3 linked regions of the Phyllobacterium zundukense genome follow. The protein of the gene in region 1 interacts with the protein of each later gene in a pairwise test. Links are inferred from orthologs where the notes say so. Each region holds a gene or a part of one and is shown in the gene's direction. Other genes may lie near its edges.

Region 1 (4,387 bases):
CTCGACTACATGAAGGTTGGCGCGCGTGCTTCGCACCGGCCAAGCGAACTCTCCGGTGGCGAACAGCAACGTGTGGCAATTGCCCGTGCCGTGGCGAACGCTCCATTGGTTCTGCTGGCAGACGAGCCAACAGGCAACCTTGATCCGGTGACGTCGTCCTATGTGTTCGAGGCGCTGGAAGCCCTGGTTCGCCAGTCCGGTCTCTCTGCGATGATCGCAACCCACAATTTCGAACTCGCGCGCCGCATGGACCGGCGCGTGACGCTCAAGGACGGCAAGATCACCAGCCTCTGATCGATTCGCGCCCTTTTCATTTTCCTTCCATTAATATTTCAAAAACCATAGCGCCGATAGGCGCTTTGGTACGCTTGACTTTAGAACAAAAATAGAACAAAACATAGACATAGAGACAACGACGAAGGGTTTTACCGATGAGCGAACTTTTCCAGGACGTTATGTCATTCGTTACAGTCAGCCTGTTCATTGCGACTTTCGCAATGTGGGTCAGCGCAATCTGAAAGAATATCGGGATCGTCGGCTTCAGAGTTTCAGGGCTGACGATCCCGGCTTCTGTCCACTGTTGAAGCCGGCCAAATCTTCAAATCAGGTGGACACATCATCGCGCATGTCGGACTATGACGGCGCGGTGAATCGGTTTCTCCGTTCAAGTCTTCGGAGATGAAAAATTGGCAGACGGGCAGAGCAACGGCGGCGAAAGCAACGCGACAAAACAGGCGCTGCGCTTCGTTCACCTGAGGGTTCATTCCGCATACTCGCTGCTTGAAGGCGCCTTGCAGGTCGCAAAGGTGATTGATCTCGCGGTGTCGAACAAGGCGCCGGCGATCGCGATTACCGATACCAACAATCTTTTCGGTGCCCTTGAATTCGCGCAAAAGGGATCGAAGGCGGGGCTGCAGCCTATTATTGGTTGCCAACTCGATATCGCCTTCCACGATCAGGCAGAGGAAAGCCGTAGTGCTAACCGGCGCGAGGCGCTTGGTCTGGCGCCGCTTGTGTTGCTTGCGGCGACCGAGGAGGGCTATGCCAATCTCGTTCGCCTTGTCAGCCGTGCCTATCTGGAAACGCCCGCCGGCGATCCGGTCCACATCACATCGAATTGGTTGCCTGGCCGAACTGACGGCATCATTGCCCTGTCGGGCGGTCCGGAAGGTGCCATCGCCAAGGCGATCAAGGATGATCGCATCGACCGCGCGCGGCAGCGACTGATCGGTTTGAAAGCGCTGTTTGGTGACCGGCTCTATGTCGAGTTGCAGCGCCATCGAGGCTATGATCGCGCTCTCGAGGCAACGCAGGTTGAACTCGCCTATGAGCTTGAACTGCCGCTCGTTGCCACCAATGATGTATTTTTCTCCAAGAGCGCCGATTACGAGGCTCACGATGCCTTGCTGGCAATTGCCGCCGGTTCGCTCCTTTCGATCGACGACCGGCGGCGTCTGACGCCGGATCACTATCTCAAGAGCGAAGATGAGATGGTGGACCTGTTTGCCGATCTGCCGGAGGCGGTGGAGAACACCGTCGAGATTGCGCTGCGCTGCTCCTACTATCCAAAGAATCGCGCGCCGATCCTGCCGCGCTTTACCGGTGAGAGTGGCGATCCAGAGGCGGCGTTGCAGGCCGAAGCGGACGAATTGGCACGGCAGGCGAGGGAAGGTCTCGCGCAGCGCATTGAGACCCTAGGGCTCGCTGGCGCCCACACCCGCGAGGAATATGCGACACGTCTCGAATACGAGATTTCCATCATTACCCGAATGAAATATCCGGGATACTTCCTCATCGTTTCCGACTTCATCAAATGGGCGAAAGCCCATGATATTCCTGTGGGTCCTGGTCGTGGTTCCGGCGCGGGTTCGCTCGTTGCCTATGCGTTGACCATTACCGACGTCGATCCCCTCCGGTTCTCGCTGCTGTTCGAGCGCTTCCTCAATCCAGATCGCGTTTCGATGCCTGACTTTGACATCGACTTCTGTCAGGAGCGGCGTGATGAGGTCATACGTTACGTTCAGGGCAAGTATGGCCGCGATCAGGTGGCACAGATCATTACGTTCGGTACCCTGCAGGCGCGAGCCGTCCTGCGCGACGTCGGACGCGTGCTGGAAATGCCCTATGGCCAGGTCGACCGCCTGACCAAGATGGTCCCGGCCAATCCCGCCAACCCGGTAACACTGTCCAAGGCGATCGAGGACGAGCCACGCCTGCGCGAGGAGCGCGACAAGGAGCCGGTGGTCGAACGGCTGCTCGATATCTCGCTCAAGCTGGAAGGGCTGTATCGCCACGCCTCGACCCATGCGGCGGGCATCGTGATCGGCGACCGGCCCTTGTCGGAACTGGTGCCGATGTACCGCGATCCGCGTTCGGATATGCCGGTTACGCAGTTCAACATGAAAATGGTGGAAGAGGCGGGGCTGGTTAAGTTCGACTTCCTCGGACTCAAGACGCTTACCGTCCTTCAGACCGCCGTCAATCTTGTCAAGCGGCGCGGCATTACCGTGGACCTTTCCAATCTGCCATTCGATGACAAGCCTACCTACGAGATGCTTTCGCGCGGCGAAACGGTCGGCGTGTTCCAGGTGGAAAGCACCGGCATGCGCAAAGCCCTGATTGGCATGCGACCGGACCGCATCGAGGACATCATCGCGCTCGTCGCGCTCTATCGGCCGGGTCCGATGGAGAATATCCCGACCTACAATGCGCGCAAGAATGGCGATGAGGAGATGGCGTCGATCCATCCGAAGATCGACCATCTTGTCAAGGAAACCCAGGGCGTCATCATCTATCAGGAACAGGTGATGCAGATCGCGCAGGAAATGTCCGGCTATACGCTGGGTGAAGCCGATCTGCTGCGCCGCGCCATGGGCAAGAAGATCCGCGCCGAAATGGACATGCAGCGGGTGCGTTTTGTCGACGGTGCCGTCGAACGCGGCGTGACCAAGCCGCAAGCCAACTTCATTTTCGACCTTCTTGCGAAATTCGCCGACTACGGCTTCAACAAATCGCACGCCGCGGCCTATGCAATCGTGTCGTTTCAGACCGCCTATATGAAGGCGCACTACCCGGTTGAATTCCTTGCTGCATCAATGACATACGACATGTCAAACACGGACAAGCTGAATGATTTCCGCCGCGAAGCGGTGCGGCTTGGTATCGAGGTGGTCACGCCATCGGTGAATACGTCCTATCGTCTCTTCGAGGTTGGCGAGAACCGGATCTTCTATTCGCTGGCAGCCATCAAGGGCGTCGGTGAGGCCGCAGTCGACCATATAGTCGAGAAGCGCGGCGCGACGCCCTATGCCAGTCTGGAAGATTTTTGTGAGCGGATCGACCCGCGAGTCGTCAACCGGCGCGTCTTCGAAAGCCTGATAAATGCTGGCGCCTTCGATTGTTTCGGACGCGAGCGTCCGGCGCTGATTGCCGGTCTCGATCGTATCATCGGTCATGCACAGCGCACGCAGGAAGACAGCGTCAGCGGTCAAGCCGATATTTTTGGTGGCATGGCCGCAGGCGGGACGCAGACGCTGCAACTGCCAGCAGCGGCCCCTTGGCTCTCGGCGGAAAAGCTGCGGCGCGAGTTTGAAGCAGCCGGCTTTTATCTTTCGGCACATCCGCTCGATGAGTACCGGCCGATCCTGGAAAAGATGCGCGTGCAAACCTGGGCCGAGTTTCAGGCGGCGGTCAAACGTGGCGCCAATGCCGGGCGCCTGGCCGGTACCATCACGGCGAAGCAGGAGCGCAAGACCAAGACTGGCAACAAGATGGGAATCATCCAATTCTCTGATTCTTCAGGGCAATTTGAAGCAGTGCTCTTCTCGGAAGCCCTGGCGCAGTTCCGCGATTTGCTGGAGCCGGGCAGGTCAGTGGTTGTTACGGTCGGTGCCGAAGACCGGCCGGAAGGCATCAGTCTGCGCATCCAGACGGCCCAGTCGCTTGAAGATGAGGCGACACGCATGCAGAAGGCATTGCGGCTCTATATGCGCTCCAGCGAGCCCCTGAGCGCCATTACGCCCTATCTGGCGCCGCAGAACGATGGCCAGGTGGTGAGCCTCATCCTGATCAAGGAGAATGGCGCGACCGAGGTCGAAATCGAGTTGCCGAACCGTTATCGCGTCGGACCGCAGGTCGCCAGCGCAATGAAAGCCATTCCCGGAATTGTCGAAGTCGAAATGGGGTGAGAAGGCAGCGGCGATCAACCTGTTACATCTAAATTGCAATCCAAAATTGAGATTCTCATACCAAATTGACGAATTCTCGTGCTGTTTTTGACCGAATTCGGCTGAAACTGTTCCAATTCCATTTCATTCGATTTCATCCGGCACATTCTTGGTTCGGGATTGTATCTTCCCGAACGTGTAACCAGTTTCCACAGCGTGGT
Region 2 (3,322 bases), 1.8 Mb from region 1 along the record:
AAAGCGCTTTTGCGCTGTGCACCAGGCACGATGAGGCCGCCGAGGATATCGGTGCGGTCAATACATTGTGGTTCGAAGAGGGCGTGCTCTGCGGTGGCAATACTGACGCCTATGGTTTCGTTGCCAATCTCGACGCGGTGAGTCCGGGTTGGGATCGACGCAAGTCGGCGCTGGTGCTCGGTGCGGGTGGTGCCAGTCGCGCGGTGGTCTATGCCTTGAAGCAGCGGGGATTTGATGATGTCCGCATCGTCAATCGCACCGTTGACCGGGCACGCGAGCTGGCGGACCGTTTCGGCACGGGTATAAGTAGTCATGAATGGCGCGCAATTCCCGAGTTGCTGAAAGGTGCTGAATTGATCGTCAATACCACTTCGCTTGGCATGGAAGGCAAGGAAGACGGTGCTGTCGATCTGTCGCTTGCTGACAGGGACGCGCTGGTGACAGACATTGTCTATGTGCCGCTGCAAACACCCCTGCTGAAAACGGCGCGCGTGTGTGGGCTCGAAACCGTCGACGGCCTTGGCATGCTGTTACATCAGGCTGTGCCCGGCTTTGAACGCTGGTTCGGCGTCAGGCCGGACGTTACGCCGGAACTGCGTACGCTCATCCTGGCCGATATGGCAATGTCTGACTTAAGCGGACAATCCAGATGATCGTCCTTGGTCTCACGGGTTCCATCGGCATGGGGAAATCGACCTCTGCACAGATGTTTGTCGATGAAGGCATCCCGGTCTATTCGGCAGATGCGGCAGTGCATCGGCTCTATTCCGGTGCTGCGGCCCCGCTGATCGAAGCAGCATTCCCTGGAACCACCGAAAATGGCAAGGTTGATCGCGCCAAGCTGTCTACAGCGGTCATGGAAAAGCCGGAAGCGCTGGAAAAGCTCGAGGCAATTATTCATCCGCTGGTACGCGCCGAAGAAAATGAATTTCGCGACAATGCGCAGTCACAGGGTGCAAATCTGATCGTCCTCGACATCCCCTTGCTCTTTGAAACCGGAGCCGAAACCCGGGTCGATAAGGTACTTGTCGTAACGGCCCCGGCGGATGTCCAGCGAAGGCGCGTTCTTGAGCGTCCAGGTATGACACCGGCGAAGTTGGGCGCCATTCTGGCGCGTCAGACGCCGGATGCGGAAAAGCAGGCCCGGGCGGATTTCGTCATCGACACGCGCCATGATTTCGATGTGACCCGCGCCGCGGTCCGCAAGATTATCAGCCTCCTGTCAGGATAGGCGGGGACAGAACCCATCCCCCCTTGCCCGAATGGGCCAATTCGTGGAACTTGGGCACAAGGGTGATTCCATGCGCGAAATCATATTCGATACGGAAACGACAGGTCTGGACCGGCTGGATGACCGGATCATCGAGATCGGCGGGGTCGAGCTTGTCAACCGGTTCCCGACCGGACGGACGTTTCACGTCTATATCAATCCCGAGGGCAAGACCGTGCACCCGGATGCGCTCGCGGTCCACGGGATCAGCAATGATCAGCTGGCCGACAAGCCGCTTTTCGCCGGTATCCTCCATGATTTTCTCGATTTCATCGATGGAGCCAAGCTGATCGCGCACAATGCGATGTTCGATATGGGCTTTGTCAATGCAGAGCTGAACCGTCTCGGCCATCCGCCAATACACAATGATCGGGTGGTCGACACATTGGCACTCGCCCGGCGTAAGCACCCGATGGGTCCAAACTCACTCGATGCTCTTTGCCGCCGCTACGGCATCGACAACAGCCATCGCACCATGCACGGGGCGCTCCTGGACTCCCAGCTTCTGGCGGAAGTCTACATCGAGCTGATCGGCGGCAAACAGGCGGCTCTCGGCCTGACAATTGCGGATCAATCGAACAACCAACGAGCCAGCGACGCAGCGGGAACAATCACGATTTCGCGCCGGCCAATAACCCTTCAGCCTCGATTGACCGATGCCGAAAAATCGGCTCACGCCAAGCTGGTGGAAAAGATTGGCGAAAAGGCGATCTGGAACGAACGCAGCGCCTCTCTCGAACTTCAATAAAAAACCCGGGCCTGGACCCGGGTTTTCGCTTTTTCGAAAGCAGGTTCGGCTTAGCTGACTTTGGCCTTGGCCTGTTCTTCGGCCATACGCTGCTGGAACATCTGAGCGAAATCGATCGGATCGATCATCAGTGGCGGGAAACCGCCATTGCGCGTTGCCTCGGCAATGATCTGACGGGCGAACGGGAACAGCAGGCGCGGGCATTCGATGAACAGCAGCGGCAGCAAGTGCTCCTGAGGGAAACCGACGAGACGGAAAACGCCGCCATAGACGAGTTCCGCATTGAACAGGACTTCCTTGCCTTCTCCAGCCTTGGCCGAAAGTGTCAGGACAACATCAAAGTCGTTCTCGGCGATCGGATTTGCATTGACGTTGACATTGATGCTGATGCCGGGAGCCTTGTCACGCGGACGCAGGGAAAGCGGAGCGCCAGGGCTTTCGAAAGAAAGATCCTTCACATACTGCGCCAGAATATTCAGCGTCTGCTGCGGGGCAGTTCCATCGCCATTGGTCACTTCGTTGCCGTTCCCGGCCTTTTCATCAGGCTTTTGAGCCATTGTCTGGAAACCTTCTTCTGTTACGTCCGCTTATGCACGGTTATCGAATGAATGATGGCTCGCTAGCATGTGTGTCTTGGCGAGGCAAGGCACGCACTCTAATCCTATCGTTTCATTCGTGCTACGGCTTTGGGTTCCAGGGCGAGTCTGGATCCGGCTTGCTGGTATAATCTTCCGGATCAAGTTCGATGACACGGTCCTTGATGCGCGATGTTCCGGGCCGGGACGCACCGCGGCCGCCGGACTGGACCACAACCACGCGGTCGCTGATGAACCGCCAGCCGATGTCACGCACGGCCGGGATGAACAGCAGCAAACCGATAATGTCGGTAATGAAGCCGGGAATGATCAACAGGAACGCGGCAAAGACCAGCATAACGCCGTGAACCAGCTCCCGCTTCGGCGTGCGACCGGCGGCCGTTTCCTCGCGGATTTTCTGGATGAGCCCAAAGCCCTGCAGGCGCAGCAAAAAGACGCCCAGGAAGATCGACAGGAATATGAGACCAAGCGTTGCCAGCACGCCGATTTTGCTGCCGACCACGATGAAACCAGCGATTTCCAGAAATGGGAGCGCCAGGAGGAGCAGAGGCACGAGAGACGATCGCAAACTAATTTACCTTTCAGAGGACATATCGGGATATTATCCATACCCGGCGTCAATTTCATGCCTATATAGGCAAGCAAGATGAGCATTTGTATGATTGTGTTTGGCAATCTATATGATTTTGGTATTTCGGCGGAAGATCG
Region 3 (3,265 bases), 1.1 Mb from region 1 along the record:
GCCGCCGAGGCGCTGAAGCGCCCCGAACGCGCCCGTGTCGTCTACCTCACCGCTGAATATTTCATGTGGCGCTTTGCGACGGCCATCCGCGACAACAATGCCCTGTCGTTCAAGGAACAGTTGCGCGATATCGACCTTCTGATCATCGATGACATGCAGTTCCTGCAGGGCAAGTCGATCCAGCATGAATTCTGCCATCTGATCAATACACTGCTCGACAGCGCCAAGCAGGTCGTCGTCGCCGCCGACCGCCCGCCATCAGAGCTGGAATCGCTGGATGCGCGCGTTCGCTCGCGCCTTCAGGGCGGTGTCGCCCTGGAAATGATCGCGCCGGACTACACAATGCGCCTGGAAATCCTCAAGCGCCGCCTTGCCGCCGCCCAAGCCGAGGACCAGTCGCTGGATATTCCCCTGGCAATCCTCGATCATGTCGCCCAGTCCGTTACCGGCAGCGGCCGCGAACTCGAAGGTGCGTTCAATCAGCTTCTGTTCCGCCAGACATTCGAGCCGAACCTTTCAGTCGATCGCGTCGATGAACTCTTGAGTCATTTGATGCGCGGCGGCGAAGCCAAGCGTATCCGCATCGAGGAAATCCAACGCATCGTTGCACGGCACTACAATGTGTCGAAGCAGGACCTCTTGTCGAACCGGCGCACGCGGACGATCGTCAAACCTCGTCAAATCGCTATGTATCTCGCCAAGATGCTTACACCGCGCTCCCTGCCAGAAATCGGTCGCCGCTTCGGCGGGCGCGATCACACCACGGTTCTCCATGCCGTGCGCAAGATCGAGGATATCGTCGGCAAGGACCAGAAACTGTCGCAGGAGCTCGAGCTCCTCAAGCGCCTCATCAACGATCAGGCCCAATAGTTTATCAACAGAAAGCCTGCGGTGTGGTACGTTGATGCCCGCCGCAGGCTTGCTTTTTGACATGAATTTCTGCCAATTTGCTTGACCCTGGGGGAAATTTGTCCCCTCGCCAGTAAAGCGTCGCAAGCCCGTGGCGCTTTGGCTGGAATTGATGTCAGCGAGACCGGTTTATCATGCGTGTAACTCTTGAACGTTCCAACCTTCTGAAGTCGCTCAATCATGTCCATCGCGTGGTCGAACGGCGCAACACCATTCCGATCCTGTCGAATGTCCTCCTGAACGCGGATGGCGCAAGCCTCGCCCTGAAGGCAACCGACCTCGATCTCGAAGTGACGGAAGCAACGGCGGCGCAGATCGAGCAATCCGGTGCGACCACCGTTCCCGCCCACCTGCTCTACGACATCGTGCGCAAGCTGCCGGATGGTGCCGAAGTGATGCTGGCGACCAATACCGACGGCAATTCCATGGCCGTGACGTCGGGCCGGTCGAGTTTCCGCCTGCAGTGCCTGCCGCAGTCGGATTTTCCAGAGCTGACCGCCGGTTCCTTCAGCCACACATTCCGCATGCCTTCGAGCGCCCTCAAAAGCCTGATCGAGCGGACGCAATTTGCGATCTCCACCGAAGAAACCCGCTATTATCTCAACGGCATCTATTTCCACGCCATTGAAAGCGACGGCACCTTGAAATTGCGGGCGGTCGCCACCGATGGCCACCGCCTCGCCCGTGCCGAACTCGAAGCCCCATCGGGTACCGAGGGCATGCCCGGCATCATTATCCCGCGCAAGACGGTCGCTGAACTGCAGAAGCTCGTCGATGATCCGGATGTGGCCGTCACGGTTGAACTGTCGGAGACCAAGATCCGCTTCACCATCGGCTCGGTGGTTCTGACCTCCAAGCTCATCGATGGCACCTTCCCGGATTATCAGCGCGTCATTCCGTCAGGCAATGACAAGAAACTGACGATCGATCGCCAGAGTTTTGCTTCCGCTGTCGACCGCGTCTCGACAATTTCCAGCGAGCGCGGCCGCGCCGTCAAGCTGACGATCGCCGATGGCCAGTTGACGTTGACCGTCAATAACCCGGATTCCGGCAGCGCAACGGATGAGCTGGCGGCGGATTATGACTCCGATCCGATCGAAATCGGCTTCAATGCCAAATATCTGCTCGACATCACCGCGCAACTGACCGGCTCCGAAGCGATCTTCATGCTTGCCGATGCGGGCTCGCCGACACTGGTGCGGGATACGGGCGACGAAAATGCGCTTTATGTGCTCATGCCGATGCGGGTGTAGTACCCGCCAAGCATTGTTCCCATGACCGATGATCCCTCCACGGACGCGGGCAAACCGGCCCGCGTTGCGATCAGCCGGTTGAAGCTTGCCAATTTCCGCAATTATGAAAGCCTGTCGCTGCGGCTCGGGCCGTCGCATGTCGTTCTGACCGGCGAGAACGGCGCCGGCAAGACCAATCTGCTCGAGGCCATATCGTTCCTGTCGCCCGGACGGGGCTTGCGGCGCGCAACCTATACGGACGTCACCCGCACCAATGCGCCGGACGGCTTCGCCATCCACGCGGCCATCGAGACCACCGAGGGCTCGGTCGATGTCGGCACCGGCCTTGCCGGCAATGCACCGGGCGCTACCGCGCGCCGCGTCCGCATCAATGGGGTGACCGCAGCTGGCGCCGACGAACTGCTCGACTATTCGCGCATTCTCTGGCTCGTTCCCGCTATGGACGGGCTGTTCACCGGCCCTGCTGCCGACCGGCGGCGCTTTCTCGACCGCATGGTCCTCGCCATCGACCCCGCTCATGGCAAGCGCGTCCTCGACTATGAAAAGGCGATGCGCAGCCGTAACCGTCTGCTTACGGAAGAGCGCAGCAACGATTCCTGGCTTGACGCGATAGAGACCCCGATGGCCGAGCTCGGCATCGCCATTGCAGCCGCGCGGGCTGAACTCATGCGGCTCATCAATGGCATGATCGAGCGCTTGCCGGACGACAGCCCCTTCCCCAAGGCTGACTGCTTGCTTGAAGGCGAACTCGAACAGCGTGTCGGGATAGAATCCGCCACCGACGTCGAGGAAACCTTCCGGCGCGCGTTGCATGACGGCCGCAGCCGCGACCGCGCTGCCGGACGCACGCTGGACGGTCCGCACCGCTCGGATCTCCTTGTTCGCCACCGGCCCAAAGCCATGCCGGCAGAGCATTGCTCTACCGGTGAGCAGAAGGCGCTGCTGATCGGCCTCATCCTTTCCCATGCACGGCTGACCGGCGAACTTGCGGGCATGGCGCCGATCCTGCTCCTCGACGAGATTGCCGCGCATCTCGATGAAGGCCGCCGCGCGGCACTTTTCGATATTATCGAGGAACTGGGTGGCCAGGCCTTCATGACCGG

The links.
Region 2: the proteins of dnaE (region 1) and dnaQ interact in binary tests that used the Escherichia coli proteins (3 or more experiments, as listed by UniProt). The link is inferred for Phyllobacterium zundukense from one-to-one orthologs.
Region 3: the proteins of dnaE (region 1) and dnaN interact in binary tests that used the Escherichia coli proteins (3 or more experiments, as listed by UniProt). The link is inferred for Phyllobacterium zundukense from one-to-one orthologs.

What each region holds. Positions count from the first base shown.
Region 1 is NZ_CP017940.1:2,069,359-2,073,745, reverse strand. Bases 325-4,387 are described here. They hold dnaE (DNA polymerase III subunit alpha), read left to right. Parts: upstream 325-686; coding sequence 687-4,187; downstream 4,188-4,387. Other genes in these bases: BLM14_RS10400 (DNA polymerase IV), read right to left, coding at 4,311-4,387. Outside these bases: BLM14_RS10410 (ABC transporter ATP-binding protein), read left to right, coding at 1-294. UniProt on the Escherichia coli protein: DNA polymerase III is a complex, multichain enzyme responsible for most of the replicative synthesis in bacteria. This DNA polymerase also exhibits 3' to 5' exonuclease activity. The alpha chain is the DNA polymerase catalytic subunit.
Region 2 is NZ_CP017940.1:3,831,939-3,835,260, reverse strand. What follows is about bases 162-3,159. They hold dnaQ (DNA polymerase III subunit epsilon), read left to right. Parts: upstream 162-1,301; coding sequence 1,302-2,018; downstream 2,019-3,159. Other genes in these bases: BLM14_RS19135 (FxsA family protein), read right to left, coding at 2,697-3,159; secB (protein-export chaperone SecB), read right to left, coding at 2,069-2,575; coaE (dephospho-CoA kinase), read left to right, coding at 650-1,231; BLM14_RS19155 (shikimate dehydrogenase), read left to right, coding at 162-653. Also shown: more of BLM14_RS19155, read left to right, coding at 1-161; more of BLM14_RS19135, read right to left, coding at 3,160-3,182. UniProt on the Escherichia coli protein: DNA polymerase III is a complex, multichain enzyme responsible for most of the replicative synthesis in bacteria. The epsilon subunit contain the editing function and is a proofreading 3'-5' exonuclease.
Region 3 is NZ_CP017940.1:3,139,384-3,142,648, forward strand. Bases 162-3,102 are described here. They hold dnaN (DNA polymerase III subunit beta), read left to right. Parts: upstream 162-1,043; coding sequence 1,044-2,162; downstream 2,163-3,102. Other genes in these bases: dnaA (chromosomal replication initiator protein DnaA), read left to right, coding at 162-870; recF (DNA replication/repair protein RecF), read left to right, coding at 2,184-3,102. Outside these bases: more of dnaA, read left to right, coding at 1-161; more of recF, read left to right, coding at 3,103-3,265. UniProt on the Escherichia coli protein: Confers DNA tethering and processivity to DNA polymerases and other proteins. Acts as a clamp, forming a ring around DNA (a reaction catalyzed by the clamp-loading complex) which diffuses in an ATP-independent manner freely and bidirectionally along dsDNA.